4 regions of the Sulfurovum sp. TSL6 genome follow, and region 1 is predicted to be linked to each of the others. Evidence: riboswitches for the same ligand, from Rfam matches in the RefSeq annotation. Region 1 holds a riboswitch; each other region holds the start of a gene.
What was found. A riboswitch is a leader RNA that binds a small molecule or an ion and turns the genes downstream of it on or off. The one in region 1 is predicted to bind cyclic di-GMP.
Positions count from the first base shown of each region.

Region 2: it holds a riboswitch for cyclic di-GMP, as region 1 does, so the genes downstream of both, LDM93_RS07440 (hypothetical protein) here and LDM93_RS03920 (DUF4382 domain-containing protein) in region 1, are expected to answer to the same signal.
Region 3: it holds a riboswitch for cyclic di-GMP, as region 1 does, so the genes downstream of both, LDM93_RS04880 (hypothetical protein) here and LDM93_RS03920 (DUF4382 domain-containing protein) in region 1, are expected to answer to the same signal.
Region 4: it holds a riboswitch for cyclic di-GMP, as region 1 does, so the genes downstream of both, LDM93_RS00745 (ATP-binding protein) here and LDM93_RS03920 (DUF4382 domain-containing protein) in region 1, are expected to answer to the same signal.

Region 1 covers NZ_BPFJ01000001.1:788,209-796,431, forward strand. Annotated here, with positions in the region: gene LDM93_RS03910 (valine--tRNA ligase) at 1-2,251, shown strand, start outside; gene LDM93_RS03915 (tetratricopeptide repeat protein) at 2,251-2,835, shown strand; gene LDM93_RS03920 (DUF4382 domain-containing protein) at 2,947-3,816, opposite strand; cyclic di-GMP riboswitch class I at 3,886-3,963, opposite strand; cyclic di-GMP riboswitch class I at 4,034-4,111, opposite strand; gene LDM93_RS03925 (EAL domain-containing protein) at 4,201-6,486, opposite strand; gene LDM93_RS03930 (DNA polymerase IV) at 6,527-7,795, opposite strand; gene LDM93_RS03935 (cytochrome c family protein) at 8,079-8,223, shown strand, end outside.
Region 2 covers NZ_BPFJ01000002.1:487,702-495,924, forward strand. Annotated here, with positions in the region: gene LDM93_RS07410 (BadF/BadG/BcrA/BcrD ATPase family protein) at 1-942, shown strand, start outside; gene LDM93_RS07415 (hypothetical protein) at 939-2,459, shown strand; gene LDM93_RS07420 (dicarboxylate/amino acid:cation symporter) at 2,456-3,784, opposite strand; RNA gene ssrA (transfer-messenger RNA) at 4,001-4,375, shown strand; gene LDM93_RS07430 (hypothetical protein) at 4,504-4,674, shown strand; tRNA gene LDM93_RS07435 (tRNA-Leu) at 4,937-5,021, opposite strand; gene LDM93_RS07440 (hypothetical protein) at 5,232-5,927, opposite strand; cyclic di-GMP riboswitch class I at 5,984-6,063, opposite strand; cyclic di-GMP riboswitch class I at 6,127-6,203, opposite strand; gene LDM93_RS07445 (alanine racemase) at 6,298-7,302, opposite strand; gene LDM93_RS07450 (agmatine deiminase family protein) at 7,342-8,223, shown strand, end outside.
Region 3 covers NZ_BPFJ01000001.1:1,000,214-1,008,436, forward strand. Annotated here, with positions in the region: gene LDM93_RS04875 (fibronectin type III domain-containing protein) at 1-1,608, shown strand; cyclic di-GMP riboswitch class I at 1,662-1,740, shown strand; gene LDM93_RS04880 (hypothetical protein) at 1,821-2,186, shown strand; gene LDM93_RS04885 (hypothetical protein) at 2,206-3,672, shown strand; gene LDM93_RS04890 (hypothetical protein) at 4,189-5,232, opposite strand; gene LDM93_RS04895 (polysaccharide deacetylase family protein) at 5,237-6,097, opposite strand; gene LDM93_RS04900 (acyltransferase) at 6,099-6,668, opposite strand; gene LDM93_RS04905 (glycosyltransferase family 4 protein) at 6,670-7,884, opposite strand; gene LDM93_RS04910 (alginate lyase family protein) at 7,881-8,223, opposite strand, start outside.
Region 4 covers NZ_BPFJ01000001.1:154,704-162,926, reverse strand. Annotated here, with positions in the region: gene LDM93_RS00760 (mechanosensitive ion channel family protein) at 1-432, shown strand, start outside; gene LDM93_RS00755 (efflux RND transporter permease subunit) at 429-3,524, opposite strand; gene LDM93_RS00750 (alkylphosphonate utilization protein) at 3,595-4,134, opposite strand; cyclic di-GMP riboswitch class I at 4,382-4,461, shown strand; gene LDM93_RS00745 (ATP-binding protein) at 4,651-7,305, shown strand; gene LDM93_RS00740 (ABC transporter ATP-binding protein) at 7,335-8,021, opposite strand; gene modB (molybdate ABC transporter permease subunit) at 8,021-8,223, opposite strand, start outside.

The DNA.
Region 1 (8,223 bases):
GACAAGTGGCGGCAACATCGTACACCAGATGAGAAAGCTGGGAGTCACACCTGCATGGAAACGTGAGCGTTTTACCATGGATGAGGGGCTTAAAGAAGCCGTCAAAGAAGCATTTGTCTCACTTTACAATGAAGGTCACATCACTCAAAATAATTATATGGTCAACTGGTGTACCCATGATGGTGCATTGTCTGACATTGAAGTAGAACACGAAGAGGTCAATGGCAAATTCTACACGATGATCTATAAATTTGCTGATGGTTCAGGAGAGCTTGAAGTAGCGACTACTAGACCTGAGACATACTTCGGTGATACCGCGATCATGGTACACCCTGATGATGATCGTTATACAGACATCGTTGGTAAAGAGGTTCTTTTACCACTGACGGATAGAAAGATCAAGGTTATTACGGATGAATATGTAGATATGGAGTTTGGAACAGGTGTGGTTAAAGTGACACCTGCACATGACCAAAATGACTATGCGGTAGGGAAAAGACATAACTTAGAGTTCATCAAGGTCTTTGATGAAAAAGGGATATTAAATGACTACTGTGGTGATTTTGCTGGTTTAGAGCGTCTAGAAGCGCGTCCAGTGATCGTAAAAGCACTTGAAGATGCCGGACATATCGTGAAAATAGAAGAGCATATTCATCAAGTAGGACACTGTTACAGATGTAAGAATATCGTTGAACCTTTTATCTCTCAACAGTGGTTCTTGAGTGAAAAAATAGCTGAAAATTCTATCAAAGAGACTAAAAAACACAACAACTTCCACCCTGCCCACTGGATAAACTCTTATACAGCATGGATGGATGAACTTCGTCCTTGGTGTATCTCTCGTCAACTATGGTGGGGACACCGTATACCGGTATTTACCTGTGATGACTGTGGCCATCAATGGGCAGACAGGGAAGATGAACCTGAAACATGTCCAAAATGTGCATCAAAGAAAATAACACAAGACCCTGACGTACTCGATACATGGTTCTCTTCAGCCTTATGGGCAATGTCACCTTTAGGTTGGGGAAATAACGGTAAGCTTACAGAACTCTATAATGAAACTGACATGGAAGATTTTTACCCTAATTCACTGCTCATTACAGGTTTTGACATCATGTTCTTCTGGGTAGCAAGAATGATGATGATGGGTGAACATTTTACAGGGAAACTACCATTTGAAGACATCTATATGCATGCGCTTGTAAGAGATGAACACGGTGCGAAGATGTCAAAGTCAAAAGGCAATGTGATCGATCCACTTGATATGGTGGAAGAACATTCAGCAGATATTATCAGATTTACTTTGGCATACCTGGCTGTACAGGGTCGTGACATAAAACTGGGTGCTAAAAATCTAGAGCAGTTTAGAAACTTTACGAACAAACTTTACAATGCAACAAACTACTTGCAACTCAATGTAGATACTTTTCCAGAACTCAAAGATATAGAAGTTAAAACACTGCTTGGGCGCTATATGCAAAGCCGTTTGAGTCTTGCGGTAGAGAAGATTCGTACCTCAATTGAGTCTTATAAATTTGATGAGTCTGCAAAAACACTCTACAACTTTGTATGGAATGAGTTTTGTGATTGGGGTATCGAATACTCTAAAGCCGACAGAGAAAGCATCGTAGAGCTTGGTGCGATCTTCAAAGAGACACTTAAAATGGTTTCTCCGTTCATGCCGTTTATCTCTGATCATCTTTACCACAAACTCTCAGGTACTACACTAGAAGGTGGTGATTCATTAATGGTCATGAACTTCCCTAAAGAGATAACAAGAGACGTAGAAGCTGAAAACATGTTTGCGATCATCGAAGAGTCTATCACTGCTCTGAGACGTGCTAAAGTAGTCATCGATATGGGTAATAGCAAGATAGAAAAAGCCTACATCAAACTAGATGTAAATATCGATACAGAGATGGCTCGTCCATTCATACAGAAATTGGCTAAAGTGGAAAATATTGAGTTTGTGGATGCAAAAGTAGCAGACTCCATTACGGATGTTTCTGATAATTTAGAAGTGTATCTGCCAACGGGTGAGATAGATATGACACCTATCATCAACAAACTGACTAAACAAAAAGAGAAGCTAGAAAAAGAGATACAAAAATTAAGTGGTATGCTCAATAATGAAAAGTTTGTTGCCAATGCACCAGCAGAAGTACTTGCCACAAATAAGCAAGCACTTGAAGATGCGCAAAGCAAGATAGAAAAAGTGAGTGCAGAACTTGCAGGGTTTGGTGTATAATGACTCCTCTAGCACAAGAAGCGTACAACGCATTACTCGCAAAAGAATACGATAAGGCCCTTGAGCTCTATACTGCTCTAGAAAAACAAAATGACCCTGTATCTTATTACTATCTAGGTTTTCTATATTTTAGAGGCTATGGTGTCAACCAAGATACTAAAAAAGCCTTTGACTACTATCTAGAATCTGCAACCAGAGAAGTACCTTTGGCACAGTTTGAAGTGGCATTGATGCTAGAAAACGGTGAAGGGTGTGAGAAAAATGAATCAGAAGCAGCCTTCTGGTACGAAGAAGCAGCCAAAAGAGGCAACATAGATGCCTTTAATAACCTTGGTGCCATGTACAAAGAGGGTCGTGGTGTACACCAGGATTACAAAAAGGCATTCATACTCTTCTCTAAAGCAGCTCAGGCAGGCAATGCCAAAGCACAGTTTAACCTGGGCGCATTATATGACATGGGGTTAGGTTGCGAAGAGGATAAAGAGAAAGCCATAGAGTGGTGTAGAAAAGCTGCCTATCAAGGCCATGAGATGGCAAAAGGTATTATCAAACGTATGCAGCAAGACGGGCAGATCGTTTTTTAAAATACTTGTAGAGAATTGTTCTAAGCAGCATATAAAAAGAGATTAGATTATTTATCTCTTTTTACTCCAGACACATACTTTGTATGCAGTCTGGAATATATTCAATACATTTTAGTTTGAAGTATTGATATCAACCAATGTTGTTTGTCCTTTCAAGACTTCAACATTATGTTTTTCATAGAAAAATTCATTATATATACCACCTGCTAGGTAGTCTGCCGTAATAAGAGTATAGTTTCCTTCACCAAGGTATGCCAACGTAAAGTTACCATCACTAATATTGACATCGTCTGAGCTTACAGCATTCGGGAAAGGATCTAATTCATCATTCCAATCACCTTCTTTGTAAGCAAAAACCCTCAAATTATTATGGTCTGAAAAATCAAGAACTGTTCCCCTAATCATACCTGAAAGTTCAGTGACCACCAATCTAATCACTGGTTTTAAATTATATTTTCCACTTCCTGTCGGAACAATTGATTTATATATATCGAAATCTGCAGTCACTTCGATTTTTGCATCAGCCGTGATATCAAATGCACCTTTACCTTTATAACCGCTTTGTCCTCCACTAGGAACAAATAATGGCGCAGATGATCCATCAGACCATGTTATATTACAATCTGGATTACTTTTAACTTCTGACTCTTTTGTAGGGGCAGCCAATTTAAAGCGAATCTCCTGATAGTGACCTGCCGGCAGAATCATATTTCCCAAATGAAGTGATTTACCATCATGAAGTTCAAATAGGTTGAATGTCTGAGGCTCGAAATCTTCAGCAGTGATCCAATTTCCCTCATAATTGTATTCAATACCAATAACAGCAATATTCACTTCTGTTACATTTACATCGTTTTCTTTATCCAACTGAGGTTGCGCATCAGTGATACTGAGTGATAAAGTACCCGTTGGAGTAGAAGAACCGCCTCCACAGCCTGTGATGAGTGTGATTAGTGTAAAAGCTAACACAATAGCTATCATATTATGAAATTTTTTCATAAATACCCTTTTTTATATATTGGATGTTGCGCAAAAGAAATATGAATTTATTTTGGCAGCCTGGCGATCTTAAAATGAAGACCCATAGCTTTCCGTCCCTGCTTCACAACAGGTTTGGCACAACAAAATAATTTTGAATTAAATAGAATTTGCAGGCAGAACAAGTTGTAAAAGCAAAATAATACTTTTAGTATTGGTATTTGGCAACCTGGCGATCTTAGAGTTAAGACCCATAGCTTTCCGTCCCTGCTTCACAACAGGTTTGGCACAACAAATTATATTTAAAAAGTCTCTTTACTATAACGTAGGTATTATATATCATTATGAATTAGATACATCTTGAATGATCCAAACTTGCATAATATTTTATAATATTGGAACTTCAGTAACATTTTGTAAAAACTGTTTCTCAAACTCTTCTACATCTACAGCTTTGGAAAAATGATATCCTTGATACCTAAGTTTTGGATCTAGCCCTCTAAGCAGCTCTAGTTGCTGTTCGTTTTCAATACCTTCTATAATGATGTTATAGTTGAATTGTCTTCCTATGTCCAATATACTTGAAACAAGATGTACTTCACTAGGGTTGAATTCTATATTTTTTATAAATTCCTTATCTATTTTCAATGTATGGAAAGAAAGCTTCTTTAGATAAGATAAAGAAGAGTAGCCTGTACCAAAATCATCAATGGCACATCTTACTCCTTGCCTACGTAACTCATTAATGACATCCTCTGTATTATCAAAATTATCAATCAGTGATCGTTCTGTGATCTCTATCATGATGTCATGAGTCTCTAGTCCATATTTTCTTAACTTGTTAAGGAATTCCCTAGCAAAATTATTTTCTACAAATTGCTGTGCATTCACATTGATCGAAACATACTCCAGGTTCCAGCTATTCTCTTTTTTCCATTGAGCTATATGCTGGCATACATTATCAAGAACCCACCATGTAATCTGTGAGATCAAACCTGCTTTAATAGCCAATGGTATAAAATCCTGCGGTGACAGGGCTCCTCTTGTCGGATGATCCCAACGTACAAGTGCCTCAGCAGAGCACACTACATCTTCATCTATGGAAACTACGGGTTGATAAAAAAGACCCAACTGATTATTTTTGACTGCATATACCAGGTCATGCTGAAGCATAAATAGCTCTTTTTGTTGTTTGTCTAAAGAAGAATCATAATATGCAACATGTCCATTATCATTCTTTGCTTGATACATTGAAAGATCTGCATGTCTTATGATCTCTACGATATTCGTATAAGCAGGTTTCATAATAACGATACCTATACTTGATTTAATATGTAAATGCATCTCTTTGATGATAAAGGGTTCTAAGAAAAGATCCTGTATCTCTCTAGAAAACTCTTCAGCTTCTTTATGAGCCATGTTTTTATCTTCTGATACATGTGGAATAATAATGATAAATTCATCTCCACCCAATCTGCTGACCATACAATCTTTTCCTAAGTTATCGGTCAAACGTTTAGATACAGCAAGAAGTACATCATCTCCCACTTGATGCCCCAAAGAGTCATTAATGCTTTTAAACTGATTAAGATCAAGATAAAAAAGTATTGAAAAATATGTTTTATGTTTTACACTCGTTACAAGTTTCTCCATATAGTTCCTAAAACCTCTACGATTGAACAAACCGGTAAGTACATCATGTTGCACCAAATATTCAAGCTCTGTTAAGGCGGTATGTTCTTTCGTTTTATCCTCTATCATACCTACGCCACCCAAAACATTATTATCTGAATCACTAAAAGAAAAAACTTTTGCATCTATCCAAAATGGCTTATTATTGAGGGATACATATGGACCTTCATAAGATTGTGTACCCTCACTAATTGCATTTTTTAATACTTTTAATATACGTCTGTCTGGAAGCATACGAAGATCCATTCCTGTGATCTTCTCTTTTTCATGCTCAAATAATGTCTTTAATTGTTCATTACACTCTAGTACCTTTAAATCTTTATTATAGGTAAAGATACCAAGAGGTGCATTTTTAAATAAACTATTTAAAAGCATATGTTCCGATTGCAACATATTAAAAGCATTTTTTTGTTGATACATATTATAGATGTTGGTCACTTGTGCAAGAAAATACAAGATCAGTGAAATGGTAAGTATGATATGCAAAGGCGTATCATGAAGCAATGCCATAGAAAAAATAAGAGGCAATAAAAGAATAGTTGAATACATGATATTGAGTCGTGCATCTGCCGATAAAGAAACTGTAGAACCTAAAGACAATCCTAAAAGTACCGCAACAATATAAAGTTGATAATAGTGATCTACCTGATGTATAAAAATAAAACCTAATGTTGAAAAAACAAGTGCAGTCAATATTGCATCAACGACAAATTTTTTATACCATAATGCCATGGAGTATTTTTTAGGATTTTGTTTAAAACTATAAGCAGAATAAAGTCTATATCCTGTTAAGATCATCAAGATCAGTGACCACACTAGAATACTGCCATCAAGTATTGGGTATAAAGCTACAATGATTAAAATAGCTAATAGAACAACAACTAACAGTGCTCTCGTCGAAAGTGTATACAATGAATTGACTACAGAGTCATCAACCGTTTGAAGCTCTTTTATGTTCGAGAATAATCTTTTTAAATTCATACAACATTGTAGCATGAAACCCTAATAAGTTGAATATATTTTAAAGTTCATTTCCTGTTTTAATGATATCCAGCCCAAAACGTGCTCTTAACGCATGTATATTTTGATGTAATTGTTTTTCTTTGCTGTCGTCATGGAAATCTATCAGTGAAAGTGTCTTCAGGTTAAGTGAAGCAAAACTTGAAACGTTCAATGTCAGTTTGATAGCTCCTTTATTGCTCTGGGCTATCTCTTCATACATGTCTGAAAGCATAGACTTAAAGAGTGTTTCAGAAAAAACCCTGTTCACAGTTAGTGTCTTTTTAACTTTTACACCATACTCATACCCTATCTTCAAATAATAGCTTGTAGGGTTCACCTCCATAGCCATCACCATATAGATAATATGCCTTGCCATGATCATAATACGTCTTTTGATCTCAGCATTATCATGTATGGCATCAAATGTTCGACTGATGCCTATGGACTTCCTCTCCCCTCTGCTGCTGATACCTTCATGATCTGTTCCGGTAACACGTCCATAGAGTTGGATACCAGGTTTTTTCCATGATTCAAGCAGTCTTTTGTTTCGCTTTATATCACCAAGTGTAGAGATATAATGTGCTTCCAGCCTCTTTTGAAATCCTTTTCCTATACCTGGAAACGCTTTAATAGGAATATTTTCTATATAGGTATCTATATCTTTCACCTCATACACACCATAAGGCTTGGCAGACTCTGTTGCCAGTTTGGCGATCCATTTTGCCTTTGCAATCCCTATCGAAACAGGAATGTCAAAATATTCCAGTATCTTTGCCTGTAACTCTTGAGCAAAACCATACACCTCTTCATCTTTTTTCCAACCGCTGACATCACCAAAAAACTCATCAATGCTGTACTGTTCTACCTTGGGAATATGTGCCAACATGAAATCATGTATCTTATGCGAAAGCTTATGATAAAGTGGATAGTTCGAAGGTATCACCGTCATCTCAGGGCAAAGATGTAATGCCTGTGCTATGGGCATAGCCGTTTTCACTCCACATAATCTCGCTTCATAACTTGCAGTAGTTACGATGCCCCGTATCTTTTTTCTTCCTTCTATCTCATCTACAAAATAAGTCTCAAACGTTTTCTTTTTATCACTATAGAACACAGGAGCAACAAACGCACCGGAATTATCATTCATAAGCCTAATATGGGTGCGTTTTTTATTAAATATCTCAAGGTTACTGCGAGACCCGACACACATAGGTATACCTTTTAAAGCATGATTTACACTCCGTTCGGCAGAAGCAAAAAAACTGTCTATGTCGATATGCAAAAACATACTATTTAACCTTCTCTATCGTATTTGGAAAAGTATATCCGGCTTTAAAAGCAAACATTAAAAATATGACAAAATGTCATAGATTTTTCCAATGTTTTTCAAAAATATAAAATAAATAATTTTTATTTATAAGTTAAATATTATTTAACACTTACTTAACACTTATATTCTAGAATTAAAATGGATTGTTTTATAACAATCCATAGGGGGGATATTAGTATTCTAATATCAATTAGGTTTGACACTTGGTGTCTTGAACATAATTAGACTAAAAGGAAGAAGAATGAAGTTAAATACTAAAGCATTAATGCTTTTGTTAACTGTGGGAGTCGTTTTTTCATTAAGCGGATGTGGTGATGGTAGCAGCACATCTACAGTAACAACAGTTACAGACAGTGATCCTGCTCCAGGCGAGTTAGGCTATCAGA
Region 2 (8,223 bases), on a different contig from region 1:
CCGGCCAAAGTAGCCCAGTCTCATGTCTATTCGCTGATGTACTCTAAAAAGTTTTCCAAAAAACACTTTGATCATCTTTGGTTTCCTGCAGTCACCCATCTTCCCGGCTATCTCAAACATACGATGGGTCAAACTTCCTGTCCTATCATCTCTGGTACACCAAAAGTAGTCTACTCTGCATTCACAAAAGAGAAAAATCTCTTTGAAGAAAAAGGTATCGATTACGTAGAAGATGCACTTAATTTTGACAACCCCGACCTGCTGAAAAAACAGCTTTTTCAAACCTGGAAAGACAAACTCTGTATCACAGAGGATGAGAATAACTGGGCGGTTGAGCAGGCATGGAAAGCCTTGGATAAAAATGATGCCCAGATCATGCAGGAGGGACGCAGTATCCTGGATGAGGCGGTAGCCAAGGATGAGATCGTGATCTTGCTGCTGGGACGTCCCTACCATTCAGACCCGGGGCTCAACCATGAAGTCTTGGATGAATTTCAATCCTTAGGGTTTAAAACACTATCCATGCGTGCCATTCCTAAAGATGAAGCGTACCTGATGCAGTATTTTAAAGAAGATGTGGACTTGGGTTATGTTGAATCGCCTTATGACATACGCGATGTATGGGCAGAGAATTTTTCAACCAATTCTGCACAGAAGGTCTGGGCAGCCAAGTTTGCAGCACGTCATCCTAATGTTGCCGTACTTGACCTTTCTAGTTTCAAATGTGGCCATGATGCACCCACCTACGCGATCATTGACAAAATATTAGGTGCAAGCCGTACACCACACTTGACCCTTCATGACATCGATGCCAACAAACCCGGCGGATCGATCAAAATACGTGTGAAAACCTTTGCCTATACAATGGAACAGTATCAAAAAAGACTTTCACATCCACAACAAACAACGTACAATACAAAACAAGAGGAGATGACAGTATGAGTGAAATATGCAGCAGCATGAGACCTCCAGAGAGCAATGGTGATTTAACATTTATCAATGCAACTCAAACACAATGGAGGGATGTACCGCAAGAAACGATCCAGTATGCACCCAAAGATGAAACGATCCTGCTTTCAGGCGGATTAACCATCCTGCAAGACCAACTCATACAGGCTGCCCTGCAGTCACTGGGTGAGAATTATATTTCTATCCCTAACCCCGATTTTGAATCCTTTCAGAAAGGGAAAGCCTATGGAAATAGGGGCCAGTGCAACCCTACCTATTTTACAGTCGGAAACCTCGTCAAATACTTACAAAAACTCCGTGATGAAAAAGGTCTCAGCAGTGAAGAGATCGTACGAAAATATGTCTACATCACTGCGGGCGGTTGCGGGCCTTGTCGGTTTGGTATGTATATCACCGAATATAAAAAAGCCTTAAGGGATGCAGGTTTTGATGGATTGAGAATTACCTCTTTTGACCATGATAAAGGCATCTTCCAAGGAGATGAGATCGATGACGGGATTTTAAACTTTACCCCTACATTTTTCATCACACTGACCAAATCTGTGATTATCGGTGATATTATGAACATCCTTGGCTATAAAATGCGTCCGTATGAAGTAGAAGCAGGAAGTGTTGATGCAGCCATGAAGATCTGTGAAGATCTTGTCTCTGAAGCATTCTTAGAAAAAAAGAGTTTAATCAAAACATTATGGAAATGCCGAAGGGTTTTAGAAGAGGTCAAACTCGACCGTTTACAACCTAAAGCCAAGGTCATGGTCATGGGTGAATTTTGGGCGGCTATGACAGAGGGTGACGGAAACTACAACCTGCATAGATTTTTAGAATCCGAAGGCGCAGAGTGTATACCCCAGCCTATCATCAACCGTTTGCTTTTAAATCTTTGGGAAGCAGAACGTGCTTTACACAAAAAAGAACATTTGCAGGTTCAAGATGCAAAAAAAGTAGACTTCTCTTCTGTGAAAACACGAGTGCTTATCAAGCTGGGCAAGGCAGCGATCAAAACCCATTTCGCCCTGTATGCAAAAGCCATAGGTCTCCATGACTATGAGATACCTGATATGGATAAACTTGCCCGTTTAGGCCAAGAGTACTATACGCTTGACTGTGACGGGGGTGAAGGACATTTGGAAGTAGCACACCTGATCGAAAGTGTTAAAGAGAACATTTCACACCTTGTCATCTCCGTCAAACCTTTTGGATGTATGCCCTCTTCTTCAGTCTCTGATGGGGTACAGTCACTGGTCACAAGCCGTTTTCCTGAAGCCAATTTTCTTGCCATCGAAACATCAGGAGAAGGCGCAGCGAACTTTTATTCACGTGTACAGATGGCTCTGTTCAAAGCAAAACAATCGGCAAAAGAGGAATTTGAAAATTTAACACTGCCAGAAGAGATACCAGAGAAGATACATAACTATCTCTATCAGCCTAAAAGTGAACAGGCAGGTACGGCTTCACAATTGATATCAAGTTTAGAAGTAAGAAGGCTTTAGCCCTCTTCTGTCTTGTGGATAATTTCAGCCAGTCCTTCTTCTTGCTCTTCATCGATATCCAGCTTTTCCACTACCCCTGCTTCAGGATCTGTAAAGACTGACATCTCCAACTCTTTTTCACTCTTAGCCACGACACAGGTCACGACAGCATCCCCTGTGACATTCACAGAAGTGCGTATCATGTCAAGCAGTCTGTCAACCCCCAGGATGAGCCCTATACCTTCTACAGGAAGTCCTACCTGCACAAAGACCATAGAAAGCATGATGAGCCCTACACCTGGTACCCCTGCTGTGCCTATGGAAGCCAGTACAGACATAAGTATCACTGTCAAATAGCCGCTTAATCCCAGTTCAACACCATATACATTGGCTATAAAAACAGTAGCAACCCCCTGCATAATGGCCGTACCGTCCATATTGATAGTGGCACCAAAAGGTACAGTGAACGAAGCCACCGAGTTATCTACACCCATACGCTTAGTCACTGATCTTAGTGTCACCGGTATGGTAGCATTGGAACTTGCTGTAGAAAAGGCGAATACCTGTGCATCCCGTATCTTTTGTAAAAACATTTTAGGACTCAGACCGGAAAAAAGTTTGAGTAGGATCATCAGCGTGCCAAAAAGATGGAGTAACAATGCAGCCACAAGAACCAATACATACCCGGACAGGCTGATAAGAAGATCCAAACCGAGTTCTGAAATCGCTTTGGCAAGCAATGCAAACACAGCGATAGGTGCTACAGACATAATGATATTGACCATATGCATCATCGCTTCATTGAGCACTTCTACACCTTCTGCAATGTTTTGCGCTTTTTTCCCTACCATTAACAATGAGATACCGAACAAAATAGAAAAAAAGATGATCTGCAGCATATTTCCAGAAGCAAAGGCATGGATGACATTGTCAGGGATAATGTTAATGAGTACTTCCGAAAGAGGCGGTGCCTCCTTGGCTGTAAAAGTCGTTGCAGTTGTACCATTTACACCGGAACCAGGAGCCACGATCATCGCGAAACCTATAGCAGTAGCGATAGCGATAGCCGTCGTTAGTATATAAAGTCCAAATGACTTTACCCCTACACTCCCCAGTTTCCGCACATCTCCTATACCCAATACACCTGAGATCAGTGAAAAGAAGACCAAAGGGACCACAAGCATTTTCAGTGCGGTAATGAACATCTTTCCTATGATGTAAAAAACGCCTCCAACCACATACTCCTGTATAAAGCTGCCTTCACTGTTCCAGGCACCCATATTGATCACCAGTCCTACGATGATCCCCAAGAGCATCGCCCATAGTACTTTTTGTGTAAGTGTCATATTACTTCTTCCCTTCTATTGTCTCTATTGTTAAAAGTTAGGTTATCTCATAAGTGTACTTGAATACTACAATCTTCTTTTCAACCCCAGATACATAAGCTGATGGCCTAAATCTAACTGTTCTATTGGTGGTTTGCATTATAACAAAATATAGTTTTTTCTGCCCCTATTGACAAAGTAACCTAAATGTGTTAATATCCACCATCTTTCAGATATGGGGATGACTTGGTTTCGACTGGAGTAGTCGGGGCTATGTGCATGTCGGACTGGGCAATTCCGTTACGCGGCCCACACGCGAATAAACGCAAACAATACAGATTATCGTCCAGCTTACGCAGTAGCGTAAGTCATTAACCCCGCTAACGCGGAGGACTGCTTCGCCGGTGAGTGTCATCTTAACCGGATTTTGAAGTATCACATCTGATGACTATGCTCCCTGGAAGCTATGCCAGGGTGTGAGAATTTTAGCTCGTCTTGTAAAGTTTTGAGTGTAGTACAAAGCAGGATTAAAATTAACAACACTGACTAAGCATGTAGAGTCATGGTTCTATCTATTTTAGGACAGGGGTTCAATTCCCCTCATCTCCACCAAACTCCAATTTAATACAATCTAATAAAATACAAATAACCCCCTTATTTACGAACATTAAATCATATATAGTCTAACTGTGTTAGATTATTATGTATAATTATTGGTACATTAAAAAAAGGAAGAAGAAATGAACAATGAAAACAAAAATGAAGTAACGGTAGTAGATATAAAGATGCCATTCATGTCAATGGTTACGTTTATGGTAAAAGCAGCTCTTGCAGCAATTCCAGCTATTTTCATTTTAATGGTTATTTTTACATTCTTTACGGCATTTTTAGGTAATATTGCTGGTCGTTAATGAGATAATCTTTTAGGCTTACTCAAGTTCCATACCTCCTATGCACCCTAAGGATTTGTTCTTTTAGAACTCCATCGGTAAGACTGATACAAACGCCATTAGTGCCTCCAATAGGAACATCTAACTGTCGCAAAGAAGAAGTATACAATGACAGAACGCATAGATATGAGTGGAAAACTATCTGCAATACAAAATCATCAAACATCAAGAAGTCTCTAAAAGTATGCTATTGAGGGGATTTTTTTGGATTGGTTAATTTAAGTGGTGCGGATGAGAGGACTCGAACCTCCACGCCGTAAAGCACCAGATCCTAAGTCTGGCGTGTATACCAATTTCACCACATCCGCATGTGATTATTACAATAAGAGAGTATTCATTTTAACTTCTCTGTCGAATAATACAAAAGTTTCACTTTTGATCAAATAAGTAAAAGTCAAAAATATCATTATGCTAATATGAAATATTTTACATTGGCCCTAAAGAACTACATTAGTGTTAATAAGACATTTTACATACTCTTAATACTGAACTATTGTAATAGAAGGACACCTTGTTTTTTAAAATTTGTAATTTACACCTATCATTACCACTGGATAGAATTTATAATCTTCTACATCATCAATAATTTTTTGAGTTTCAATTACAAGGTTATTATTAATTTCATCTTCAATAGGAGTTCCAATGATTAATGGATTTAAATCAGCATTTAAATCTACTTTTGGTGAACCTTGATACATAACACCTAGGTCAAAAGAAAATCCCCAACCTTTTTCATTAGAATTGTTTCCCCATCCAATACCAAGATATGGAGCAACATCATCAAATTCAACGTGAGTATTTAATTTACCAACTTCAGAAGCAGTATATTTATCATTACCGATTGTTATTACTTCTGATCCAAAAGGAGTAGCACTACCATCAAATTCATTACCATTATAATAAACACCACCACTTACTCTAAATGTATTTTCAAATGGGAAATAATCTACTAGAAGACCAGCATTTTTAAAATCAATATTTCCATCATAACTAACAGTATCAACATCTAAAGTATGGCTATACTGTAAGCCATTCACATTTACTCTAGCTGAAAAACTATCACTAATAGGAGTTGCTAAATTAATACCTACACCTAATGTTCCTACTGTTATACCAGCATTGTAATTTGATTCACCAACAGAATCTGCAAAAGCTAAACCTCCACCCATTGTTACTAAACATGTAACTAAAGTACCTTTAAAAAAAAATTTCATTATCTGTTCCTTTTGACATAAAAATAAAATAGTTGTGAAAAATGAATTAACTAAATTTTGATAACCTGACAATCTTAACAAGTTAAGATCCATGGCTTTCTATCCCTGCTTCACAACAAAATAAGTTTGAATTAAATAAGATTTATATGGGATAGTAAGTAGTAAAGAGAGAATGATACATAATACACTAGTATTAGTATTTGGCAACCTGGCGATCTTAAGTTAAGACCCATGGCTTTCCGTCCCTGCTTCACAACAAGTTTGGCACAACAAATATATCTATTTAAATACAAGAAATTATAACAGAAAAAGTATATGATTATTTTTAAGAGGGGGTTCAATTTCCCTCATCTCAAACAATTCACCAAATTTAAATCACTTCTTTTCGCAGTTCAGCAGATAACGCAGTCGTCATTTCATAAGAAATAGTCCCAAACTGTTTTGCAGCCGCTTGTGCATCACTCATCACACACACTTCTTCTTTATCTGATTCAAGAGAGATAGAGTCCATAGAAACACGTCCTAGTATAGGTAAGCCCTCACTTGTTATATAAGGTTGAGCACTGTCTCCTCTGGACCATCCGTCACCATAACCCAGATCATAGGTAGATACCGTCATATCATGTGAAGCTATGAAGTCCCCTCCGTACCCTATGCGCTCTCCATCTTTTAATATTTTAGTTGATATCTTTTTAGCATATAGTGACATTACAGGACGTAGTGTTACTTCATCAAAAAGGTGTGGCAGTTCACTATATCCGTACGCACCTATGCCTACACGTACTAGATCTTCATCAAAACTTTTTGTTCTAAGAATAGCTGCTGTGTTATGCGAATGTACTCTTACATGCGTAAACCCAGCTTCTTTTACGCTTTCTTTCACACGCTCAAACTGTTTTTGCTGCCAAAAGAGTTCAGAGCTTAACTCATCTGCACTACGGTAGTGGGTCATCACACCTGTAAGTTCTAACCCTTGTGCTTTAATCAAAGTACAAGCTTCACCCAGCTCATCAAAGGCTATCCCGTTACGGTGCATTCCCGTATCTACTTTGAGTTCTACTTTTGCACCTTTTTGGGCTTCTTTGATATCTTCTAATGTATTGATAGTAAAAGAATAGACCTCATCTTTTATGATACTGTCACCCAATACCAGTATCGTTTCAAATAAAGATCTGATCACTTCTGCTTCTGCCGTTTTTCGTACCACTGCATGTCTGATACCAAACTCTGATGCCAGTCTTCCCATCAGTTCCAGTCCGTGACCATAGGCATTGTCTTTAAGGACAATTGCGATCTTTTCAACTGAGCCAGTTTTTAGTGCAATTTGGTTAAGATTATGATAGAAATTTTGTTTATTTATTTTAATAAATGCCATGACGAGATTATACAATATAGATAATAAATAAGGGATACGATGCAAAAAGATCTAAAAGTGGTGATGCCGGCAGAATGGGAAAAACAGCGTGCCGTACTCTTGTCCTTTCCTCATGAAGAGACAGATTGGCATGATCCCCATAACGCAGCAGACCTGGAAGCGAGTCTCTCACCTTTTATACGTATCGCTCAAGCTATCGCTTATGGAGAAGCCGTTTACATTATCTGTAAAAACAAAGAAAAAATTGCAAAGATGTTCTGTTCTACACGTAACATGACTTTCATAGAGATACCCACGAACGATACATGGATACGTGACTACGGCTACATCAGTATAAAAGAAAATCAGGAAGTGAAACTGCTTGACTTTACCTTTGATGGCTGGGGCGGTAAATTTGAAGCCTCTCTTGACAATGCTGTCAATACTGCTTTACATAAAAAAGGTTATCTTGGCACGACGCCCCTTGAACATATTGATTTTGTTCTTGAGGGAGGCTCGATAGAGAGTGATGGGGAAGGAACCATCCTCACGACTTCAGAATGCCTTTGCAACCCGAACAGAAACGGTGGACTGAGTAAACAAGAGAGCGAAGAGAAACTGCATACCTATCTGGGTGCACAAAGAGTGTTATGGCTGGACCATGGATATCTTGCAGGCGATGATACAGACAGTCATATAGATACTTTGGCCAGGTTTGTCAACACAACGACCATCATGTATGTCAAGTGTGAAGATAAAGAAGATGAACATTACGAAGCACTACAGGAAATGGAAAAACAATTGAAAAGTTTTACCACTTCAGAAGGCCAGCCTTATACGCTCGTTCCACTTCCCATGTGTGAAGCAAAATATAATGATGCACAAGAGAGACTGCCGGCAACCTATGCCAACTTTCTCATTACCAATGATGCATTGATCTAC
Region 3 (8,223 bases), 210 kb from region 1:
ATGTTTAGACTTAACAATATCAAACAAAACGTACTCATACTCTCATGTGCAACTTTACTTGTAGGTTGTGGCGGTGGAGGAACAAGTACTTCAACGGATTCAACTTCAACAGATATCACTACAACCTCAATAGCAAAAGTAGTGAAGATTGATATCATTGTCACAGCTACAGAAGATTCTGCTACCATCGAGTGGAATCCTTATGGATATACTACAAAATTAGTAGAGTATGGTACAAGTAATAAGTATGGTTCAGTAGTTGCAGTACAAGAAGAAGGCACTGTTACCTTATCAAATTTACAGGCCAATACAGAATATCACTATAGAACAGTCTCCGAAGATGAGAGAGGTAGACTGATTGTAAGTAATGATAACACATTTACAACACTTGCAAGTACACAACCGATCGTAACTGATCCCGTTCCGACAGATCCAATTGTGACAGATCCAGTTGTAACTGACCCTATCGTAACAGATCCTGTTCCAACTGATCCAATCGTAACTGAACCAGTGCCAACTGAACCAATCGTAACTGAACCAGTGCCAACTGAACCAATCGTAACTGAACCAGTGCCAACTGAACCAATCGTAACTGAACCAGTGCCAACTGAACCAATCGCTGAAGAGACTCAAGCTCTCTGTCTAGAAGGTGATGCAAAAATTGAAGGTCATATTACGGATAAAGATACTGGAGTAGGATTAGTAGGTATTCAAGTCAATATAGGTGGCTGCATAACAACAACTGATGCTCAAGGTGATTATATACTAACGAATATAGCTGCAACTGATAAAGCAGTTGTCACGTTTAATGCCGACGGTTACTATAAAAACAGTACGATCATTCAAATAGATGCTGCATCCCCAAATTACACAGTTGTTGAAATGGATAAATATATTAGCCACTGGACGTATGACAGCCAAATTGTAGTTACTGGAGCCCATATCGATATACCTTCCGGTATTTATATCAATCATGATGGAAGTCCATATATTGGACAGGTCACTACTGGATTATCTTATCGTACCAGTACAGAAAAAAGTACCGACATAACATTCCCTGGAGAATATAAAGGGCAAGACAGTTATGGGAGCATCGTTCCTTTCGTCTCTTACGGTTTTATGGTAGTGGATCTGCAAGATGAAGCTGGCAATCCAATAAGTGTATCTGAAGATATGACTTTAATATTTGAAGCTACAGGGGCAACAGAAAACATTATCCCACTTTGGTACTATGATTATGCACAAGGAATGTGGATAGAAGAAGGTTATGCGACTCGTCTGGCAGATGGAACATACGAAGGTACCGTTTCCCACCCAGGGACCTGGAGTCTCAACCAACCTATCGAAGAAGCCTCGGGTATCTATACAGATCGTATCCTCTACCCAGATGGAACACCTGTCAAAAACCTAAGGGTACATGCTGTTGGTGACAACTGGATCAGTACCGATCTTAGTACCGATGAGAACGGTATGTTTGAAATTGAAGTAATACCAGGTCATGCGTTCACATTAGAATCATATCACTACACTGATAAATACAGTGCTGCATACAATGGTTTGATAGCTGCTGTAGCTCCAGGTGAAATAGTTGATAACTCTAGCTTATAATTATAAAACAAGCAAGTAATACTGTAGTAATACTCTTATACTAGAATTTGACCACTGGAAAAAGCCAAACTTGTTGTGAAACAAGGACGGAAAGCTTAGGACCTCAATGAATGAGATGGCCGGGCTGCCTATATGCTCCGTTTTAGAGAAGTACATTCTCAAATGTTTCACAACACACTTTTATCATATTTATAAAGAAAAAGGTAATACAAATGTACTTATACAAAAAAACACTGAGCATCTTTATGGTGATGCTTGTAACTTTATTCACTGGATGTGGAGGAGGAAGTGGAAATTCATCTATAGAAACAGAAGATTATTACACCGATTACACTATATATACTGATCGTATCATCGATACTGATAAGAAAGCGGTACCAAACCTAAGAGTGGATGCTATTAGTGACAACTGGATCAGAACCGATCTTTCTACTAATGAGAATGGTGAATTTGAAATTGAAGTAATACCTGGAGAAATGTTCACATTACAAGTATATGACTACGATAAAAATACTTATGCCACATATTCTGGTAAAATAATAGTAGATGCTGCAGGCAATATTGCCTATAAAATTTAATTAAAGAAAGGATTGAATTATGAAAAAAATACTTTTACTCTCGTTTACCTCACTTACAATGCTTATGGCAGATTTTACATTAGAAGGAAGCAAATTAACTCCTGTTGTAACAGAAACAACACCGTACGAACAGCCAACTTCGGATGCGAGTACTTCTAGTGAATATCTGGAACCAATAACCCTACCTGCATGTGATGCAAATAATCCAGAAGTACAGTTTATCACAAGTAATACTGACTGGAGTACAATAAATAATAGCAGTAAAAGAATTTTTTGTGTCTCTCCTGGGGACTATAGATCACTTGGAAATATTAACTTGACTGCAAGTGGTACATCTGAAAAGAGACGCTATATCATTCTTAACAACGGAAATGACTTGCATCCAGGAAAACTACTTAGTACACAAGTAGCAAACTATGCACTTACTTTTAATGGTGCGAATTACTGGATAGTGGATAGAGCTGCAGCTATCGAAAATAATCTTATAAGTTCATTTTTGTTTAACGCGACTTCATCATATAATATTCTTAATAGAGCTTTTACCCATGAAATAATTACTTCAGTACAGTTAAAAAGAGATGCGAATAATAATACGATACAGAACTGTAGATTTCAGAATATGACACATGCAGGACGTTTACTCGATAATCCAACCATATCTTTTAAAGATTGGAGCTCAACAGTATTTTCTATTAAAAATACTAAAATAATTAACAATGAGATAGTAAATTCAAACGATGGTATACAGACTGTTATTCCCATGACACCAGAGGTTACGGCGAATGTTGAAGGTACAATTATTGATAATAATCATATCTACATAGACTCTTCTATATATACTGATGGAAATGGTAACTATACTCCTAGTGGAACTTATGCTTTTGCTGAAAATGCAATAGATTTAAAAATAGGCTCTTTAAATGCACAAAACCCTATTATCATTACAAACAACCACATGTGGGGGTATAGAAAATCAGATAATTCATCAGGTAGTTACTTAAGTGACTTCGGTGCTGCTGTTGGTTATCATTACGGAATCGGTAATATAATACTTAACAACAATGTAATATTTGACTCAAATGTAGGTATTAGTGGTGGTGACTCTTTGTTTGCCGATTATGCCATTTATGATGGTGAAATGAAAAATAACTTGCTATATGAATGTGGAGCAGTTGATGGTATGACTGGCTCGTATTATTCCCTAAGTATAGCTGGAGCAAACAATATAGATATGCGCTTCAACACTATAGTAAATGCCAATGGAACAGCATATGCCAGATTTTGGTATAATTCAAGTGGCACAGTGTGGACTGACAATAACATAATTAATTCTCCTACAAACATTATATTGGAAGGCAACTCAGGGGGAACATATTCACCTAATAATAATTATGCTATAGGAACTACCGATTATGTATTTACAACTGATAAATTTACGAACAGTCCAAGAGCCATTACACTCATAAACGCATCAATAAATAATTAACACCTACTGTCTTTATTTGAGACTTAATATAAAATTTTGGGGTTAAATTATTGATTTTCAGAGCTGACTCTATTACATCAATAATTTTTAACTTCAAAAATTTAATTAAAACCCTATGAATATTAATTAAGATTCATAGGAAAGAGTACCCTCTCCCCCTCAAGAGAATTAATTGTGTTTTGTATCATTGACTTTTTATGGTTTCTAAATTTTAATAATAAATACAATTTTTCGAACTAAATGATTAAAGATAAGGCACATGATAATCAGTTTTTCTTTGTTCACTACAAAAGAGAAAATATATGATACTGTAATTTTATATATCCTTATACTAAGATTTAAGGAACATGACAATTGACTTATTCGTTCATATCTACTTAAGAAACGTGCATTTATTAATGTTTCAAAAAAGAAATCATAATAATTTAGAACAAGATAAAACACAAATACAATGATGTTATAATATAGAAAGCCCAGATAAAGTATTAATTAAAAAGATAGCACTTATACTAAGAATTAGTGCTTTAAAATGCCTGACAATGTTAAAGAATAAATAATTGTTTTATTATCCAACCTTTCCAATGCATGGCCTGAAAACAATATCTCTTCATTGTTAATCGCTCCGATGGGAAATTTAAATCTTCCATATTGGAAATATTTCGGATTTAATGAATCTTTTTTCCCTTTATAGAGTTCTTTCCATTGATATCCATCATTACTAAACCAAATATATGAGTATATGTCATGATTCACTTCAGATGGCTCTACTGCTGTAGATATGGCAGCATATTCATCTGAATTAACAGATGAGAGGACTGACCCCTGAAGCTCCTGCAGACAATGCTCTTTCCCATTCTTTCTATCTAACCTGTAAATATAGTTTTTGTCATATTCAGTATCAGTCCCATAAATGATAAAATCTTTAAAAAACAATAACTGAACTGCCCGATACTTCTGCCCTCCATGTTTAAAAATTTTTACTGTTTCAAAACTATCATTAGTATAACCAATGATACATTCACCATCTAAATCACCTGTCGCAAACCACAACAAATCCTCATATTTGTCATAGAATATACCATGCACATGTCGTATAGTACTTTTAGGGAAAGTATGGCATATCGTCCAAGTTTTTCCCGAATCTATTGACTTGAAAATATGTACTTCTTCTCTATCAGGGTTACTAAGATATTCTCCAAAATAGAGGTATCCTTTACTGTCCTCACACATATTCAAAGGTCGTGTTCCTCTGCTTACATTAAAAGTTTTTCTATAGATTTTTTCATTTTTTTGAGCAACAAAAATACCCTTTTTACCTATGGCTACCCTACTTCCATCCTGCAGTATAAGAAGATATGTAATTTCTGTCCGAAATAGTCTTGCCAACAACCTACTTGTATTAGCAATCAAACTATACTTAAGATCTTCTATCTTACCATCAATTTCCCATGACTTTCCGCCATCAAAACTTTTAAATATTTTGTAACCTTTAGCCGCATAAATGACATTATTGCAAATATTTAAGGCACAATAGCCTGATAATATTTTATTATTTGGCATTATTTTAGAGATTCCTATCTAATTTAATCGTTTTAACTTTTCCCCAATCAATGCATTCATTTGCTTCTTTCAAATCCATAAAGTCAAAGTCATTAAGTAATCTGTCAAGTTTATTTGAGGTGCTTTTTAATCCCACATAAGATTTAAATCTTCTAAATGCTGAAAGCCCTTCTATCATTGGCTGATCATAATCAAAATCTCTTGGATGAAGATAGACCATGACATAATCAGATTTTTTCATGAAGAATTTAATAAGTGGGTATGGGATCAGTCTGAAATAACCACCACCGGAAAAAATAATATTTTTTCCAAATATCGAGTAAAGATTGATAGGAAACTCTTTAATTCTGGCACCATCTATTTCAACATATGCCGGTTCTGCATGACCAAATTCTTTAAAACCACCATGTGCTCTTCTTGCAGGGAATACCGAACAGTCTATTTCGACACCATGCTTACTAAGCTCTTCAAGCATCCAGGTATTTCGATGCTTGAGAGAAAAACCAGGGGCTCTATATGCCCTTACCTTTTTGCCAACTACATCTTCAATAGATTTGATCGATTGTTCAAGATCCTCTCTAAACTCTTCTCTATTGAATTCATAAGCGAGCTGATGCATGTCTGAATGACTACCAATCTCATGCCCGTAATTATCAATCTTTTTAACAATTGTAGGATATCTTCTCGCTACCCATCCTATACAGAAAAAAGTGGCTTTTTGATTGTGTTTTTCCAAAATATCTAAAATTCTATCCAGATTCTGGTGGATTCTACATTCAAGTTGTATCCATTGTTTTTCAGTTTTTGTTGATGGATTATCCAAAATATGGAACCAGTCTTCTATATCAAATGTCAATACATTCATTTTAGTTCCTTTGTGCAATTTTCTTTGCGGGTACCCCACCAATGATGATATTTTTTTCATCAAAACTTTTGGTTACTGTTGAACCTGCCGCCACAATAATACCATCCGCCAAGCTAACACCTGCAGTAATAACACTGTTTCCTCCGATCCAAACATCATTCCCAAGTATGATATCTTTTTCCACTCTCTCCTGGTAAGTCATAGGTCCTTTACCAAGTCCATATCCGTGATTTGATGCATGAAGCTGTACACCCGGTCCAATAAGCACATTATCACCTATGATAATTTTAGATCTTTTACCTGCCCAGACAATGCAGTTTGTAGTAATTCGTGTATCAAAGCCAAAAGAAATATTTTTTGCATTACGTATAGAAGTTGTCGCATGCACTCTATAGGGTCCATTTGTTGTAATATCAAACTTCCAATACACATGTTCAAACAGATAATAAGCAAATGAAGACGCTATTGATTTTATAAAATTAAGTGAAAAAATAGACTTGAGGACAATTATGAGTTTTTCAGTTGTACTCATCTGCGACTTATTATATTCATCTATCCTATTCTGATTCATATTAAACCCTTTTCACCTGATGCAGGATTGTCAACATTTTTGATGCAAGCATTTTTCTATCGAACTCTTTAGCAAGTAGTGAACAACCTTGTTTAAGTTCATTATAAAGCTCATTATTTGATGAAATTTTCTTCACACTTTCTAAAAATTCATTTTTATTCTCCGGTTCAAAAACCAATCCTGCATGATGCCTGCGAACAATATCTTTTGCTTCACCTTCCACACCAAGTAAGATCGGTTTCAACATAGATGCTGATTCAAAAATTTTTGATGGTATAAGAGAAGCATGAATATCGGTTTTGGTCAAAGGGATCAAAGCTACATCAATGACCGATATATAATCAGCGACTTCATTTTTTTTCACAGGATCCAAAAAAGTCACATTCTTTAACCGTAACTTTTCTGCCAAAGCAACAACTACCGATTTTTTTGCACCTGTACCTATGAATAAAAAATGAATACGTTCATCTTTGATCTCACTGATGCACTCAACAATAAACTCAAGGCCATGTGCTAAACCATGGGTACCGATATATCCGAAAATAAACTTGTCTTCCAAACCAAGTTGATGTAAAATTTCTTGATTTTTATCTTTAGGTTGAAATAGCTCTAAATTTGCTCCATTCGTGACTATATCTATTTTAGATGCTTCTATACCCCTACTTACAAGATTTTCTTTAAGCCCCTTAGTCACTGTAATGATAAAGTCTGATTTTCTATAAAGACATAGTTCAAATTTTACCAGGAAATCAAGTATTTTTTTATTTTTAATAGCCCCTGTATCTTTAATACCTTCAGGCCATAAATCTCTGAGTTCAAAAACCCATGGTTTCCGTCTTATTTTAGCGAGTACACAACCAGCAAAAGCGGTAAAAAGCTGAGGGGATGTTGCAACTATCAAATCTGTTTTGACAAATAATCCAGCAATTATCGCACTCATTGCATAACTAAGGTAGTCAAAAATTCTTTTCAAGGCCCCTTTATTCTCTACCATATAACTCCATACCCGTATGACCTTAATACTATCTATGATTTCTGATTGATAGAGTTTATTTTTATAACCATCATATACTTTTCCATAAGGGAAATTCGGATTACAAGTGATAACTGTTACTTCTATGCCTTCTTTTACCCACTCCTTGCAATGTTCAAACGTTCTACTAGCAGGGGCATTACTTTCTGGTGGAAAATTATCTGACAGGAAAAGTAATTTCATAGTTGCATCTCCATTTTTAGATGATCGCTAAATACTATTTTGGCTGTAAAGGCCTTTATGATTCTATTGAACTCCCCACTATATCCATATTCTTCAATATCTAAACTATTTGCATTATATATAGTTATTGTTATTCCTAATAGTATAATATTATTACCTTTAACTTTTGGCGAGAGCCCAGGATAAAAATGTAAATAAGCAGTGTTTGTATGGACCCCTGAGCTCTCAATACTGTCTTCTATAATGATAGCTCTTTCATGTGACGTAAATTTTCTTGTATGTAAGACACCAATATGTCTGTACCCATCATGTGTTGCCTCAATGTAATTCTCTTTTTCT
Region 4 (8,223 bases), 630 kb from region 1:
AATGACAACATTGATGTAGTTATTCCAAACTCTTCTTTTATCCAAAACAATGTCATCAACTGGACATTGGAGAATGATATCAGACGCATACATATCCCTTTCTCTGTTGCGTATGGAACAAGCAATGATAAAGTGGAAAAAGTGATCCTGGAAGAGCTGAGAAACAGTGATATCAATTATGTGAAAAAAAATGCCAAATATCCTACGGTAATCTGGATGACTGCTATGGGATCAAGTTCGGTAGATTATGAACTCGTTGTCTGGATTAGAGGACTATCAACCCTGAGACCTTCGGGGACCAAATCAGATTTTTTAAAATTCATTTATGCTACGCTCTACAAACACCATATTGAGATACCTTTCCCTCAATTGGATCTGCATGTCAAACAAAACGAATCCAAAAAAGAAGAGACGGAGCCAGGAACAGACTAAGTCTCTCTACCCGGTTGTATCTTATTTACCACCGCATACAATGACGGTAGGTAAACAAGGTTCAGTACCGTACCCCAAATAAGGCCAAATCCTATCGAGATAGCAATAGGCTGAAGGATCACTGCCTGTCCTGTGGCATAAAAGATCAGGGTAAAAAGTCCGAGGAATGTAGTGATCGAAGTGATTAAAATAGGACGGAGTCTTAACTTCGCCCTTTCATAGAATGTTTCTGCGTTATGCGTACCATGAAGAAAATCCAGCATGATGATACCATCATTGATCACAACCCCCGCGAGCCCCAACATACCTATAACCGAAGGCATGGAGAGGTTGATCCCTATCAGCATGTGCCCCAGCAATGCACCTAATAAACTAAAAGGAATGACAGACATGACCATCAATGCATAACGGATTTTCGGGAAGATAAAAAGGAGTGTGATCAAAATTAAAAAGACTGCGATGATCAAAGAACGTATCATGTCATTTTTAAATTGCTGGTTTTTTTCCTGTTCTCCTAAAAGACTGACGTCGATGCCCTCATCCTCGATCGCATCCAGCAAAGGCTTGATCTTCTTCAGCACAGCCACAGCAGTCGTTTTTTTCTTATCTATATTTGCAAAGACCGATTTGACTGTATTGCCATCTCTTTTTTCAATCTTTTCATATGCTCTTAGTTTTTCTATATCCACAACATCGGTCAATTTCACCACGCTTCCCGAAGGCGTAGGGATCATAAAATTCATTAAAGTCGTTTCAGAGTCTTTACCTATGGATTTTGTTCTGATCTCCATCACACCGTTTGGACTAAAGGTCATTGCTTTACGACTGTCAAGGAAATAACCCGAAAGGGTCTGTGCTATGCCTACTTCACTCAACCCGAGTTGTTCACCATACGCATTGATACGTATCTTGTACTCCATCTTTCCAAGCTGTGCATTGTTACCTACATCTTTCACATACGGAATGACAGACAGATTTTCTTCAATTCTGTTCATTGCATCTGCTATCTTTTGACCATCTTTTCCCGAAAGATTGATCTGTATATCATTTTTGATCAAACCGGGCTTGTCTTCACGCACACCAAGCTCTTCAAGCTGATACTTCTTCTTCATGGGTGCGATCTCTTTTCTCAGATCTTGTGCAAGGTCATAGGTATGTTTCTTTCTGATCTTTTCAGGATCATTGAACATAAAAGAAAAATTCAATATAGGATTGATATAGGCATCGATAAAACTCTGGGGTTCCATATCATACAATTCCATGGTAATGTAGAGCATATTGTCCCCATTTTCATCTGCGCCGGCGAGTGATCTTCGGTACCCTACAACGGTAGATGTGGATTTAAGTGCATAGGTCTCTTTTTTTGAAAGCACATACTTTTCCAACTCTTTGGCTATTTTGTCTGTCTCTTCAATGGTCGTATCCATATTACTTTTCCCTGTAATATACAGATAGTTGCCATCAAAACCAGGGAAAAACTGAAAATTGAGCATTTTGATCGTGAGGATGGTTAAAAGTGGTATCACTATGACAAACGTGAATAAAAAGATATATTTAAACCGGATCACAAGATGCAGCAACGCTTCATATTTGTTCTGCAGTGGTTCCCAATTGATAAAATTCTTCTGCTTTTTGAGCACCTCATCCGCATGCAAGGGTAGAAAGAAAAAACTTTCAAGAAGAGATCCCAAAAGGATCATGATCACAGTAATAGGAATAAGGATAATAAAGTTTTTGATCTCTCCGGTGAGCATGAACAGAGGAAGAAATGCCGCAATGGTTGTAAGTGTTGCCAAAGTGACAGGTAAAACCATCTCTTTTAACCCTTGATACACTGCCTCATTTTTCGCTAAACCTTCATTAATATGTCGCTGGATATTCTCAGAAACAACAATCGCATCATCCACAACGATACCTATGACGATCAGTCCTCCCAGTAATGAGACGATATTGATAGAATACCCCGTAAAGTAAAGGAACATGATCCCTATGGCAAAAGAGATAGGGATACCCATCGCTACAATAGATGCGATACGTATATTTATCAGTAACGTCATAGAGAGGAATACCAGCAGCAGTCCAAACATCAGGTTTGAAATGACGGTATTGAGCCTGTCCTTAACCGGTTTGGAACTGTCCTGGTAAAAATCAAAATAAACTTCAGGAAACTCTTTAGAGAGTTTTTCTTTTGCATATGTTTGCAGATCTCTGGAAATATGCATAGAATTTCCCTCAGGTCCTTTTGAGATCACCAATGTAATATTATTCCGTCCATTAAAAGTCGAAAGTGTTGTATCTTGAGGGTAAGTGATATCGACTTTCGCAACATCACCAAGCCTCACTTGCTGATCTCCTATTTTTATGAGTGCTGATTCCCATTCTTCTTTATTTTCTTTACCATTGACGGTAGAGAGAAAAATATAATTTCCACTTTGCTTGATATCCCCTATGGGATAGATATAAGAGGTTTTTGAGATGGCATCGATAAGCGTAAAAGGATCCAATCCATACGCTCTTACAGCCTCTTCATTGATCTGCACAGATACTTCCTGATCTGCATCACCATAGATCTTTACTTCACTGACATAAGGGTTTCTGGCAATTTTAGACTTCACTTCTTTGGCCGTTTCTATCAACTGGCCTTTGCTCAGATGTTCAGAAGAGAGCGAAAGTCTGATAAGCGGTCGATTGTGCAACAGTAGCTCTGCAGTAGGTTCTATCATATCTGCAGGAAGATATTGTCTACTGCGTGCGATAGCATCTTTGGCTTTATTGAGAGCATCTATTTTGTCTGCGCCGTCGTTAAGATCGAGAACGATAGAAAAAGTGCCTGACTTGATCACTGTTTCAATCTTATCTATACCTTGTATATTGCCCAGTTCATCTTCGATGTCACGCACTGCCATTTTATCAAGATTGTCCGCACTGGCACCTGCATAACTACCCCTGATAGAAATCTTGTCTAAAGCGATTTCGGGGAAAAGTTCTTTGGGAATATTATAATAGGAGTTGATACCTAGAAATAGGATAAAGACAAGGAGCACATAATTAAGACTTCTATTCTCTATAAAATAGTTAATGATCCTCATCATGATGTATCCTTGTTAAAAATTTTTGAATTATCTACGTATGATTTAAATCATAACCCCTGTTATCTAAATACTACAGCTTCTTTAAAAATGCCGAAATAATAAAAATCATTGTCCCGTTTACACGGCCTTGTATATGGGTAGGGTCACCTGGCACCATACGGATATTTTTCACGGTAGTTCCCTGCTTGGCTGTAAAACCTGCACCCTTTACCGGTAAGTCTTTGATGATGCTCACAGAATCACCCTCTTGCAAGATAGTACCATTCGCATCACGTGTAGGCTCTTGTTCTTCAGTGATCAACCCTTCCTCTGCCCATGTTTTTACTTCATCTTCAAGATACATCATGTCTAGTTGGTCTTGTGCACCAAGTTGCGTAAGAAGTCTAAAAGCCATGACTTGTACTGCAGGCTCCGTACTCCACATACTGTCATGAAGACAGTTCCAATGTTTTTCATTCTTTGTCGGATCATCTATAGAGTCTGCACAAGTACTACAAATCACAATAGCCTCATCTTTGGGTGCAACCGTGTAAGCACTCAGTCCCTCTTCAGAACTGCACAACTCACATTTCCCACCGCTTCTATCCATTAATGCTTTATCTATACTCATTTTTTTCCTTTGCTCTCTATAATGATCGATATTTTACTCTATTAGTTTTAATATAGCCCAAAAAGGCTCGACGGATGATATATATTGTAACATCTAAAACATTTTCATCACGAATATTGGATATCTTCATATCAGTTATAAAAGCTTACTTGCCACCATTTGTATTATCATGACTTAAATTATAAACTTAAATACTTCTATATAACGCTTTTTAAATCTTATCTTAGTATAATTTTTGAAGGTAAAAATGTTGAAAAGCTAAACTTGTTGTGAAACAAGGACAGAAAGTCATGGGTCTTTCCAAAAAAAGATCGCCAGACTGCACAATGGAATACACCCTTGGACTGTCCTACATATTCTATCTTCATTTACATGGCTTCAATTATTTTAAAAATAAAGGAATTCAATATGGTTGAAATTATAAAAAACACAATCAAGCATATACTTAAATTCTCTTTATTGATAGAGATATACTCCTAACACTTTACACTAGTAAAAGCTATTAAAAGGATCGACGTGAAGATATTGAAAAATAAATTTATACTTAGCCTACTCATAATTATGATTATAGGTATCACAGGTATGACCTCTTATCATACCTATCTCTCTTATCAAAAATATATGAGTGCACAAAACAATACGAAGGTTTCTTTTTTTGTAGAGTATTTCGAATCTGTTTTAGACAATATCATCAATGAAAGAATACAGAGCGCTACGTACTTCGTCACACATAAAAAAAATGATTTTAGGAAACTGAAAGAACTAAGGAATAACACAGATCAAAATCTATTGAAATTAGATACATTTATCAAACAGAACGATCATTTTACACACTATAGTAAATTTATTCGACACGCTACTAAAGCACTGGAACTTGTTAGAAGAGATGTGGATAGTTTAAATGATAATTATAATGACATTTTTTTGCATGCCTATCATGAGCAAATTTTTGGCCCATTGTCAGAGGTACTACAAAAGGTTGCTGCTGATGAAAAGTCTGAGGTGAAGCAAAGTTATCTGATGATGTATCAAAAGTATACTGCCCTGAAAGAGAACACCGTACAGGAGAATCTACTGATCTCTTCCATCTTACTGGAATCAAGAAAAATGAGTTATGTAGAGAGAGAACTTTGGGATCGGTTTATAAGCAAAGATACCTTACCCCAGTTTCATACAGTAGCAGACAGTACCATAGCGTTAAAACTGGGTGAACTACTTTCAGTAGAGAAGTTCAACACTATCATTGCTGAAGAACGCGACATGATCTCCTATGAAGCAAGATCAGGAAAATACTCTGTTTCTCACCTTGGGTGGTCAAACCAGATAGATATAAAAATGGACTACTTTAACAAAGTACAATCACTACTACGTACCCAGATCCAAAAAATAAACAAGGAAACGGTCACACAACATGAAAAGATCCTTGCATGGTATGGAGGATCAACATTCATACTATTACTTGTATTGCTTAAACTTTTTAGCTTATATTCCAAAATACAATCCAAGATACAAAATAATACAGAAATTTCCGAAGAGACATTAAAGGATATAAAACTGGTATTGAATGAAAACCAACAAAGAGAGCTTCAAAAGTTGATCCGCAATGGTAAATTTGACTATATCTATAAATTTTTGCTCAAAACCATTCAAGACGGCAATCAGACCAAAGACCTCTTTCTTGCCAGTATGTCCCATGAAATACGTACACCTCTGAATGGTATTCTTGGATTTACACAATTACTCAAAGAGACTGATGATCCAGAGGAACGGGCTGAATTTATTGCAGTCATAGAGAAGAGTGGAGAAAATCTTTTGACCATCGTCAATGATATTCTTGACCTCTCTAAGATCAAAGCACAGAAGATAGAACTTGAAGCTATAGAGTTTGATCCTGTAGATGTCTTTGAATCCGCTGTTGAATCTTATGCAGCTAAAGCGGCAGAAAACCATATTGACTTTAACATCTTTTTGGACCCAACGCTGCCTACCTTACTGATAGGTGACCCGACGAAGATCTCTCAAGTAATCGTGAACCTTGTGAGTAATGCCATTAAATTTACTTCCACCAACGGTGAAGTGAGTGTATCGATCAAGAAACTCTTTGAGAATGAGGATAAAGTAAACGTCAACTTTGAAGTTTCAGATACAGGTATCGGCCTCACCAAGGAGCAACAAGGAAAAATATTTGAAGCTTTTTCTCAAGCAGATGTCAGTACAAGTAGAAAGTATGGTGGTACCGGTCTGGGACTATCCATATCAGGTAAGTTCATAGACCATATGGGAGGGAAACTGAGCATTAGAAGTGTCAAAGATGAAGGTTCGACCTTCTATTTTACCTTGGCACTTAAGAAACCTAAGAGCGCTACACAAAGAGAAGTCAATGATATGAGTTCTTACACTGTCGGTATTCTTAATTCACATATAGATACAGACTATTACATTAACAAAAATCTTGAAACCTATATCGCTTACACAGGCGCAAATATCAAGCGTTATACAGATGAATCACTCTTAGCGTTAAAAGGCACTTCACAGCTCCCTGATATTCTTTTTATTGACCATAAATTCCGTCAGAGAGATGATGAACTAAAACCGTTCCTAGACCTTGATACCAAGATCGTTGTAATCTCAACAGGAGACCAGAAAAAAAATCTAAAGCGATACAAATCACAGATAGATAAGGTACTCTATAAGCCTGTGAATTTTTCTAAAACACTTAGAATGATGAATGACAAAGAGGATACTTTAGAGACGAAAGAGAATCTTACCTTTACAAATGTACATGTGCTGGTCGCAGAGGATAATAAAATTAACCAAAAGTTGATCCTCAATGTACTCAATCGACTCGGGATCAGTGTCACTATCGCAAATAATGGACAAGAAGCGCTTGAACACCGTATGAGAAATGAGTATGACATGATATTCATGGATATTGAAATGCCTGTGATGGGTGGTATGGAAGCGACGGGACAGATTATAAGTTATGAAAGGAAAAACCATAAACCACATATACCGATCGTCGCACTCACTGCAAATGCACTTGCAGGAGATAGAGAAAAATATATGAGTGCAGGTATGGATAGCTACCTTTCAAAACCTATAGATTTAGAGGCATTGAATCATCTCTTTGAAACCTATTTTGAAGATAGGATCATCCATGAAACCACATAGAGTATAGTTGTTCATCCCCGATGAACAACTTATACTGAAAGTGTATAAGTCACGGTAGAAGTTTTGAGAAGTATCTCTTCAGGATGCCCATCTGCTATGATCTTTCCTTGATCAAGAACCCATATACGATCAGCGAGATGATAAGAAGCATCGGCATCATGACTTACCATAATGGTTGTGGTACCAAAAGTTTCGTGCAATTTGAGTATCTCATCTTGTAATTTTGTGCGCATTGCAGGATCAAGAGCCGATAGAGGTTCATCCATCAGTAAAAGCTTTGGCTCTTTCATCATGGCACGACAAAGACTCACTCTTTGTTTTTGGCCACCGCTGAGGCCTTTTACATTACGGTGTGACAATCTGCTAAGTTCTGTCATCTCAAGAAGTCTTTGCGCCAGAACCTTGTCATTATTGACAAAGAGTAAATTCTCTTCTACGTTCATATTTTCAAACAGTGCATAATCCTGAAAGATAAACCCTATCTCTCTTTGTTGCGGTGGAAGCATTTTTTGATCAGCTAACCAAAGTACATCTTCCACATTAATATTACCTTCTGCATTTTCTAAGCCTGCTAAGACTCTAAGCAGCGTTGTTTTACCAGAACCGCTTTCACCCATCAGTGCAATAAACTCACCCTTTTGTATCTCTAAACTGACATCAAGATCCATATCACCATGCGCACCATGCAGTCTTTTATGTATGTCTATCTCTATCATTAAACGACACCTATTTTACGCTGACTGTGGTTAAAGATATACACGGATAAAAGCACTATAAAACTCATCAAAACCATGAACGCACTGTAGATATGTGCTGTACCATACTCCATCACCTCAACCATCTCATAAATAGCCACCGAAGCTACTTTCGTTTCACCTGGGATACTCCCCCCTACCATGAGCACTACACCAAACTCAC